DNA from 3 places in the Alkalimarinus coralli genome. Region 3 is predicted to be linked to each of the others. Evidence: predicted binding sites of a transcription regulator. Region 3 holds the regulator's gene; each other region holds the start of a gene.
What was found. The regulator sigma-54, encoded in region 3, starts transcription at its own class of promoters, with help from an activator protein. The targets are predictions, from matches to a motif close to GTTGGCACGNNNNTNGNNT.
Positions count from the first base shown of each region.

Region 1 (3,138 bases), 230 kb from region 3:
CACCTCGTTCTGCCTATGTATCAGGCCAGGCAATATCGGTTTCAAAGGCAGCAAAGCCCAAATCTGCGCTGGACTGGAACGCGCCGCTTAATGGCAAAGTAGCATTGGTTACTGGCGCATCACGCGGTATTGGTGAAGCCATCGCCAAAACACTCGCCCGAGACGGTGCGCACGTGGTCTGCCTGGACGTCCCTCAAGCCAAAGAAGCGCTGGAATCTGTCGCAACCAGCATTGGTGGCAATACGTTGGCGCTTGATATTACTGAGCCCAACGCGCCAGAGGTTATTTCATCATACTTTAAAGAGAAGTTTGGTGGGCTGGATATCGTCGTTCACAACGCCGGTATCACACGGGATAAGACCCTCGGCAGAATGCCTGATCACTTCTGGGATCTACTGATCGATATAAACTTATCATCAGAAGAACGTATTAACGACGCACTCTTTGCCAACGAAGTATTTAACAAAAACGCGCGTATTGTCTGCGTCTCATCAATCAGCGGTATCGCCGGTAATGTTGGGCAAAGCAACTATGCGGCTTCAAAATCCGGTGTCATTGGTTATGTTGAATCCTTAAGCAAGCAACTCAAGGGCGGTATAACGATTAATGCCGTAGCTCCAGGGTTTATTGAAACGCAAATGACCGCAGCGATTCCATTTATGATTAGAGAGGCTGGCAGACGCATGAACTCGCTTAATCAAGGCGGCCAACCAGAAGATGTCGCAGAAGCCATCGCCTTCTTCTCAAGCCCGGCTTCTCAAGGCGTGAATGGTAATGTTTTAAGAGTGTGCGGACAGAGCTTGATTGGTAAGTAACACTTGCCAAGAAGCGCCTGATAACAACACATCAAGTTCGAAACCTGCACCTTTAAGTTGGAAACTTTAACGATTAATGTGCTTACCCAAAACAAGGCCCTTTGAGGGCCTTGTTTCTTCTACAGACTTAGACGTTCAAGCCCACGAGAAAACTAGCGGGCTTTAGTTATGGGCTAGCTAGTTTGATCTTCTCCTACCCAGTACAAGGGCGGCAAGCCCAAACAGCATTAACGAGCTCGGCTCCGGTACTGATGAAGATGGTCCACCTGGATCACAAATAGGGTCGCTGGGGTTGGTCAGACAACGATCCGTCGATAAGTCTGCGGTAAAACCAATATTCTGGAAATCCACCTGGCCATTGGTTCCCGACAAAAACGCCGTCACATACTGCACGTTTAGCGGAGCAGCCAGTGCTATATCTTGCGCGTATATACTAGGTGAAGAGCCAAGATCTGGCATTAACGAAAGGGCACCTACTTGCGTGCTTGTGGAATCAAAAAACGTAAAATCAATTTTATCGACGTCGTATGACTCTCCATGGTAGTTCCAAAAATGTAACGTAGACAAATCATATTGAGTGCCGAAGTCAAAAAGCAACTCTAAGCCGCCGCCCGAATACCAGATATGCGAGGCTTGACTGTGGATCTCTGCCGCGCCTGCACTTGGGGCGTCAATAACTTTATCTATGGTGTTGCCTCCGAAAAACGTATTGTTCGAAGTTGTAGCAGTGGTGCCAGCACCTACTTGCACAGATATATTATCTTGGTTCAAATAAACAGGTATGGCGCTAGCTTGAATAGCGCCAAAACTTGCGAATAGCCCTACTAATAGTTGTAACGATTTCTTCATTATAACTCTCCATCCATTGGTTTAGATTAATGGCTAAGATAACCGCGATTCAACATACAATAACTATACCAATATTTTTTTGTCGTACTTACAAAGTGTTAGAAAAAGGAATATTTATCTGCGTAAAAAACATCGACATTTTTGCAACGCGCAATGCATTAAACGACGATTACTGAATACCGCTTAAACACCAGGCAGCATCAACTAAATATTCTCTTAAAATTGAAATTGCTTATTGGGAACTCTTTTCTTACGAGGCATAATACCCGCACAGATATTTACCGGAGAGCCCCGTGACACAATTTCGCCCCTGTATCGACTTGCACCAAGGCAAAGTTAAACAAATCGTTGGTGGCAGCTTAAGCGCCAGTGGCGCGCAAACAAACTATGTCAGTGAATACGATGCCGCGTATTACGCAAAACTATACCGCGACCATAACTTAACCGGTGGCCATGTCATTGCTTTAGGCGAAGGCAATCAGGCGCAAGTGAAATTGGCATTGAATACCTGGCCAGGCGGACTGCAAGTTGGCGGTGGTATTAATGCGGAAAATGCAGTCTCATACCTTGATGCTGGTGCGAGTCATATCATTGTGACCTCTTATTTATTTGAGAATAATCAGTTCTCATGGCAGCGCTTAGAGCGCATTAAAGCCGAAGTTGGAAAACAACACTTGGTGCTCGATTTAAGTTGCCGTAAAAAAGACGATAGCTGGTTTATCGCCACCAACCGCTGGCAAACCGTTACTAATACTGAAGTTAACGAAGAAACCTTATTAAAACTTGCCTCCCACTGCGATGAATTTTTGATTCACGCCGCTGATGTTGAAGGCTTGCAAGGTGGAATCGATAGCGAACTTGTTACGTTGTTAGGACGCACAGTGACAATCCCTACCGTTTATGCTGGCGGAGCGCGCAACATTGCAGACCTTGAAAAGGTTCAGCAGCTATCTGACGGTAACGTAGATTTAACCATCGGCAGTGCTTTAGATATTTTTGGTGGCAGCGGCATAACACTTGAAGAATGCATTAAATGGAATAACGAAAATAACGGCCGCGGATAGAACCATAAATGCAACGAACCCTGTTAAGCCGACTAAGTAGCTAATCAGACCAACACGCTACTCGCTTAACTTATTCACCGGTATGGAACCTGGATAGTGCCCTTGAAGGACCTTATCCAGATTCCAAAAGAGGCCGTCAAGCCATTAGAACCGTTGTTATAGAGCCCCCTTTTTTTGTATACGCTGTAGCTACCCCACGATATCAGACTGATAAGTCGCACCAGTCTGGCAGACAAGATACACCCTGAACATACCGCACACGTTGGACTGTGAAACGTTTTGGTATCTTATAACCCATCCCTCGCTTCCACTTAGCAAATATGGATAACTCTCACAGAGCACCAGCCCTTTTTTATAGCTATCATCGTCATTTGCGACAATTATCTGAGCCCCACCACCAATAGGCACTT
Region 1 is NZ_CP096016.1:879,431-882,568, reverse strand. It holds gene MY523_RS03900 (3-oxoacyl-ACP reductase) at 1-815, shown strand, start outside; gene MY523_RS03895 (PEP-CTERM sorting domain-containing protein) at 993-1,664, opposite strand; gene hisA (phosphoribosylformimino-5-aminoimidazole carboxamide ribotide isomerase) at 1,958-2,728, shown strand; gene MY523_RS03885 (hypothetical protein) at 2,918-3,138, opposite strand, start outside.
Region 1: a site for sigma-54 is predicted at 1,719-1,737, ahead of MY523_RS03895 (PEP-CTERM sorting domain-containing protein). Genes of this name have one in related genera too.

Region 2 (3,138 bases), 1.2 Mb from region 3:
CTTGCGGTAGAATTTGGTAAAAAGTACCCTACCACTGGCTTTGATATAAACCAGCCTCGAATTAATGAACTCCAAAGCGGTGTTGATTCAACACTTGAGGTGGAAAGTGAGCTTTTATCAACAGCAACGCAACTCAACTTTACAAGCTCAGCCGATGACATAAAAGAGTGCAACGTCTTCATTGTCACCGTACCTACTCCAATTGACGAATTCAAAACCCCAGACCTGTCCCCCCTTATCAACTCCAGTAAAACGATTGGCGCAGTATTAAAAAAAGGCGATATCGTCATATATGAGTCAACCGTTTACCCTGGAGCGACTGAAGAAGAGTGTATTCCGGTTCTGGAAGCTGCATCCGGACTCAAGTTTAATGAGGATTTTTTTGCAGGCTATAGTCCTGAAAGGATAAACCCTGGCGACAAAGAGCATAGAGTCACCAATATTCTGAAAGTAACCTCAGGCTCCACACCGGAAATCGCGCGGTTCGTTGACAATCTATATAAATCCGTCATCACAGCTGGCACACACCTGGCCAGCAGCATAAGAGTCGCAGAAGCCGCCAAAGTCATCGAGAATACACAGCGCGACGTTAACATCGCACTGGTTAATGAACTTTCTCTGATTTTCAATAAGCTAAATATAGACACCCTTGAAGTACTTGAAGCCGCCGGAACAAAGTGGAATTTTCTGCCTTTCAGGCCCGGACTGGTTGGCGGACATTGCATCGGTGTTGACCCCTATTACCTTACCCACAAAGCACAGGCTATCGGTTATCATCCAGAGGTAATCCTCTCTGGAAGACGAATTAACGATCAAATGGGCGCCCATATTGCTGAATCAGTTGTAAAACTGATGATGAAACGTAAAATTCACGTAGTCGATTCCAGGGTATTGATTTTAGGCCTTACCTTCAAAGAAAACTGCCCGGATATTCGCAATACGCGAGTGACCGACATAGTCGAAGAGCTAAAAACATATCACGCCAATGTCGATATTTTTGACCCTTGGGCCAACAAAGAGCAAGTAAGCGAAGAGTATGGCTACGACCTCATTAGCAAACCTGAGGCAGACACCTACGACGCTGTTATTCTGGCGGTATCACATGACCACTTTAAAAACATGGGAACGTCGGCAATCAAAGCGCTTGGCCACACGAACTCAGTCCTTTATGACGTAAAATCACTGCTTGATAAAGAACAGATAGACGCAAGACTTTAAACCAATAAGTTTACCTGGGAACAAAGAGAGGGTGCAGAAAATACCTACACTGCACCCTCTCTATTAACTCCCACCTTCACACACCCTAGTAATACACCTTCACACTCCCTGGTAACACTCGCCCTAAGCCTTTCATTGCCCAACCAACCGCAGTCAGCTTTTTTTACACCCAGACAATTACCACTCCCTACCTCAACAAAAAAACAAACCTATCTAGCTGTATTCATTGCATTTTACAATTATGGCCCATGACTTGCTTAATTAGGTTATGTATAAAGCAGTGGATTAAACATAATCCTCATAACTAAAAAAGGAATTAAAGACATGAAAAGACTAGTACTGGCAGCAGCAATCACTGCAGCATCAGCGGCTACTAACGCATCAGTAATTACCAACGTAATAACAGGAACCGATGCAGAAGTACTTGCATACGGTGCCTTTTACGAAAGCAACTTTATAACTTCGACGAAAGAAACGTTTGAAAATGGTTTTACAACCGTTGCTGGCGGCGCAGACAACAGCGGTACAACGGTAAACACCTCAGTTGGCTCGTTTACATCAGAAGCAACTGCTACACCAGGGTCATATGGGGCAACACTGGCTGTTTCTGAAGCATCTACAACAGTATTCTCTGGCCGTAAAAACACTACAGCAGGCGGTACAAACTGGCTAGACAGCAACGATTCAACCAAGGTTGTTTGGGAACTGGCTCTTGATCCTGTTTCATCTTTCAGCGATATCGGCTTCTACTTAAGCGATGTAGGCGATGTTGAAGCATTCCTAAATGTTGAGTTTGACGATGGAACCACTCAATCAATCGACCTTTTGGGTAACACACCAAACGGTAATCTTCAGTACGTCACTGCGCACTTTGACCCAAGCGTAACTTATGCAAAAATTGTTTTTAACAACTTGCTAGCAGACGGTAGCTGGGCTGATAACGATGGCTGGGGTATTGACGACATTATCGTTGGTAAAGTGCCAGAGCCAAGCAGTGTCGCTCTTTTAGGCTTAGGCCTTCTTGGAGCGGGCATGGCTCGTCGCAACAAGAAAGCTTAATCAGCACTTGGATAGTAAAAACCCGGCTTTATGCTGGGTTTTTTACTTTAAAAACAACGACCGCCATTGCATAAAAACCTAATTACAATAAAACCGGCTCAATCTCTAACGAAATACCGAATTTAGATTTTACAGATTTATTTATCCGCTCGGCGAGATTAAGAATATCTGTTGATGAGCCGCTATTATGGTTTATCAGCACTAGCGCCTGCATCGAGTGAACCCCCACTCGTTCTTCACGATACCCTTTCCAGCCTGCCTCCTGAATGAGCCAGCCAGCAGCCAACTTATACAACCCACTGCCGATATCATAAAATACCGTATCGGGATATGTCTCAAGCAGCAAGTCCAGCTTAGCCTTCTCTACCACCGGGTTCTTGAAAAAACTCCCAGCATTGGGCGTACTTTGCACATCAGGCAGTTTACTTTTCCTTGCCTCAATAACTGCATTACTGACATCTTTAGCCGTTATTGCCGCCTTTGGCAGCCTGTTCTTAATATCACCATAAGACGTTTTTAGCTGGCCATTTTTATTAAGCCGCACCTTCACAGAGACAATAATAAATCTACCGGGCAGCCTTTTGAACAGACTGTCTCTATACCCAAAGTCAAGATCAGCCCCTATTAAAGTAATCGGTTCCAAACTGTCGGCCTCAAGGTCGACAACAGACACTTCAACCAGTACGTCTTTAATCTCTACACCATAGGCACCAATATTTTGAACAGGTGCAGCCCCAACAGTTCCGGGGATTAGCGATAAATTTTCAACGCCACTGTAGCCCTGACCTAATGTAAAAAGCACAAAATCATGCCAGTTCTCGCCCGCCCCGACAGTGAAGTCTGCAGTATGGCTATCAATAT
Region 2 is NZ_CP096016.1:1,808,109-1,811,246, forward strand. It holds gene tviB (Vi polysaccharide biosynthesis UDP-N-acetylglucosamine C-6 dehydrogenase TviB) at 1-1,218, shown strand, start outside; gene MY523_RS08010 (PEP-CTERM sorting domain-containing protein) at 1,543-2,277, shown strand; gene murB (UDP-N-acetylmuramate dehydrogenase) at 2,360-3,138, opposite strand, start outside.
Region 2: a site for sigma-54 is predicted at 1,459-1,477, ahead of MY523_RS08010 (PEP-CTERM sorting domain-containing protein). Genes of this name have one in related genera too.

Region 3 (3,138 bases):
AAGAGTTTCACATTACACATATAAAAGATAGCTTAGGTATGAGCCTGTCAGGTGGCGAACGCCGCCGTGTAGAAATCGCTCGCGCATTAGCCACTGAGCCGGATTTTATACTACTTGACGAGCCATTTGCCGGGGTTGACCCAATTTCTGTAAGCGACATCAAGCAGATCGTCACCCATTTGAAAGAGAAAGGGATAGGCGTACTAATAACAGACCATAATGTTCGGGAAACCCTTGATATTTGTGAGAAAGCGTATATCGTGAGCGACGGACACATTATAGCGTCGGGCACTGCGGAAGATGTTCTGTCAAACCAACAAGTTAAAGATGTATATCTAGGAGAACAATTTAGGCTTTAATAGTCTCCCCAAGCGTTACAGTGCTCAAATATTAATAATAGCGCTTGCCATGACTACTATTTTTTCAATCTCCTAACTAAAATATGATTAACCGGAAATAATAAAACAACTGACTCGGAAGTGGTTTACACTAAACCTGGTAGAGACAATAAAATAACTAAACAATGAGGAGACCTTGTTCATTGATGGTTTTGCATAAGGCGGTAGGTAATCAATGGTCATGAAAGCATCACTTCAGCTCAAACTAGGTCAGCAGCTGACAATGACCCCTCAACTGCAGCAGGCAATACGCTTACTGCAGCTTTCTACTCTTGATTTGCAGCAGGAAATCCAAGAGGCCCTTGAGTCCAATCCAATGCTGGAAATATCTGACGATGATCGTAATCGATCCGAGAACCCGGATACAGAGACCTCCTCCCAAGAGCAAAACACAGCCGATGATTCTGCATCGCAAGCTAAAGAGTCCATGGCAGAAGCCAGCTCAGAAGGCTCTGATGAAATTATGAACGCAGAAGACTGGTCTGACAGCATTCCAAATGACTTGCCAGTAGATACCGCATGGGATGACATTTACCCCAACAACGCACCGTCTGGTCCTGCCCCAGAAGAAGATAGCGACTTTGAGTCACGTAACAGCGTGGGCGAATCCCTTCAGGATCATCTGCTTTGGCAACTCAACCTGACCCCCATGTCAGACATTGATAAACTGATCGCCATGTCTATCATTGACTCAGTTAATACCGATGGCTATTTATCCAGCACCGTTGAGGAGATCTTATCCGGTTTTGCTGAAACCAATCAGGAAGAAGCGAGCGAGCACGAAGTTGAGCTAGACGAAGTACAAGCGGTTCTAAAACGAATTCAACATTTTGATCCGCCAGGGGTAGCCAGTCGAGACCTGCAAGAGTGCCTGCTAATCCAACTCAATCAGCTTCCAGATAGCACACCATGGTTACCTCAGGCAAAACTGGTCATCAACCATTACCTCAATCTTTTAGGCAACCGGGACTACGCCCAACTGATAAGACGCAGCCGCATAAAAGAGACCGACCTTAAACAGGTTATCAAACTCATTCAATCACTTAACCCTCGACCAGGCGAGCAGATCAGCGGTAATACACCCGAGTATGTTGTTCCAGATGTGGTTGTCAAAAAGGTTAATGAGCGTTGGAAAGTGGAGCTCAACCCGGAAATTGCCCCTAAGATAAGGGTTAATTCAAGCTACGCATCACTCGTTAAACGAGCTGACAGTAGTGCTGACAACACTTATATGAAGGATCAGTTACAAGAGGCCAAGTGGTTTATTAAAAGCTTACAAAGTCGTAATGAGACACTGCTGAAGGTTTCCAGTAAGATCGTGGAACATCAACAAGGTTTTCTTGATCATGGTGAAGAGGCAATGAAGCCTCTTATTCTGCATGATATAGCGGAGGCCGTAGATATGCATGAGTCAACCATATCAAGGGTCACCACCCAAAAATTCATGCATACTCCCAGAGGCATATTTGAACTTAAATATTTCTTCTCCAGCCATGTAAGCACAGCATCTGGAGGCGAGTGTTCATCAACCGCAATTCGCGCCATCATTAAAAAACTGGTAGCGGCTGAATCTGCCAAAAAACCGCTAAGCGATAGCAAAATAGCAACGATACTCGACGAACAAGGTATCAAAGTAGCAAGACGAACCATCGCAAAATATCGCGAAGCGATGTCAATACCCCCATCAAATGAACGAAAACGTTTAGTATAATTTTAGTTATGAGGGGTATTCAGAATTAAACGGTTTTGAGTCAATAAATGGATTAGCTAATATGCTAAGATTGTTGGCATCAAAAGATAGGCTTGGCGGGGCTTAACACAAGCCCAGGCAAAGCGTCATCAAGAAAGTAAAGTGAAAAACAAAGGCAATGAAGTTCTGTTCCCTTGCTGATCACTGCCAGGAATTGAGTTAACGCTATTCGGATGTTTCACTAGTAGACTCATTGCTAGTCGCACATTCAAACGCGCCTCAATATGTAGAAGATTTCAGGGAACACAAAAACGATACTAGGAGCGAAATATGCAATTGAATATTACGGGACACCACGTTGATCTGACAGACTCTTTGAAAGACTATGTTAGCAGCAAGCTCGAAAAGCTTGAACGACACTTTGACCATATCAGCAACGTTCAGGTTACATTATCAGTTCAAAAACTTCGTCAAATTGCAGAAGCGACCCTTCATATCAGTGGCGCCGATATTCATGCTACAGCAGAGCAGGAAGACATGTACGCAGCAATAGATATGCTGGTAGACAAGCTCGACCGTCAAATTCTTAAGCATAAAGAGAAGAATGTCGACAGACTTCACGGTGCATCCGCACGATAAGTTACTTGCCATAGAATAGAATAAGCATTAATAATGACCGATACGTCAGTTTCAATTCAATCTATACTGTCTCCCGAGCTGGCTCTTTGCAGCCTGCCCGGGAGCAGCAAAAAGAAAGTTCTGGAAGAAATTGCGCAGCGAATAGCGCAACAATATCCAGATATTAATGAAAACACGATCTTTAACAGCCTGATCGGTAGAGAACGATTAGGCAGTACTGGCATTGGTCAAGGAATCGCAATTCCTCACTGCAGGCTGGAAAACTGCCACAAAGTAATCGGAGCCTTGCTAACGCTTAATCAGAAAGTGCCCTTTGATTCGATCGATAATGAGCCTGTTGACCTGCTGTTTGTACTTATCGTCCCACAAGAAGCAACCAGTGAACACTTGGAGTTACTCAGCCAGCTGGCA
Region 3 is NZ_CP096016.1:649,237-652,374, reverse strand. It holds gene lptB (LPS export ABC transporter ATP-binding protein) at 1-359, shown strand, start outside; gene MY523_RS02870 (RNA polymerase factor sigma-54) at 580-2,109, shown strand; gene hpf (ribosome hibernation promoting factor) at 2,419-2,727, shown strand; gene ptsN (PTS IIA-like nitrogen regulatory protein PtsN) at 2,761-3,138, shown strand, end outside.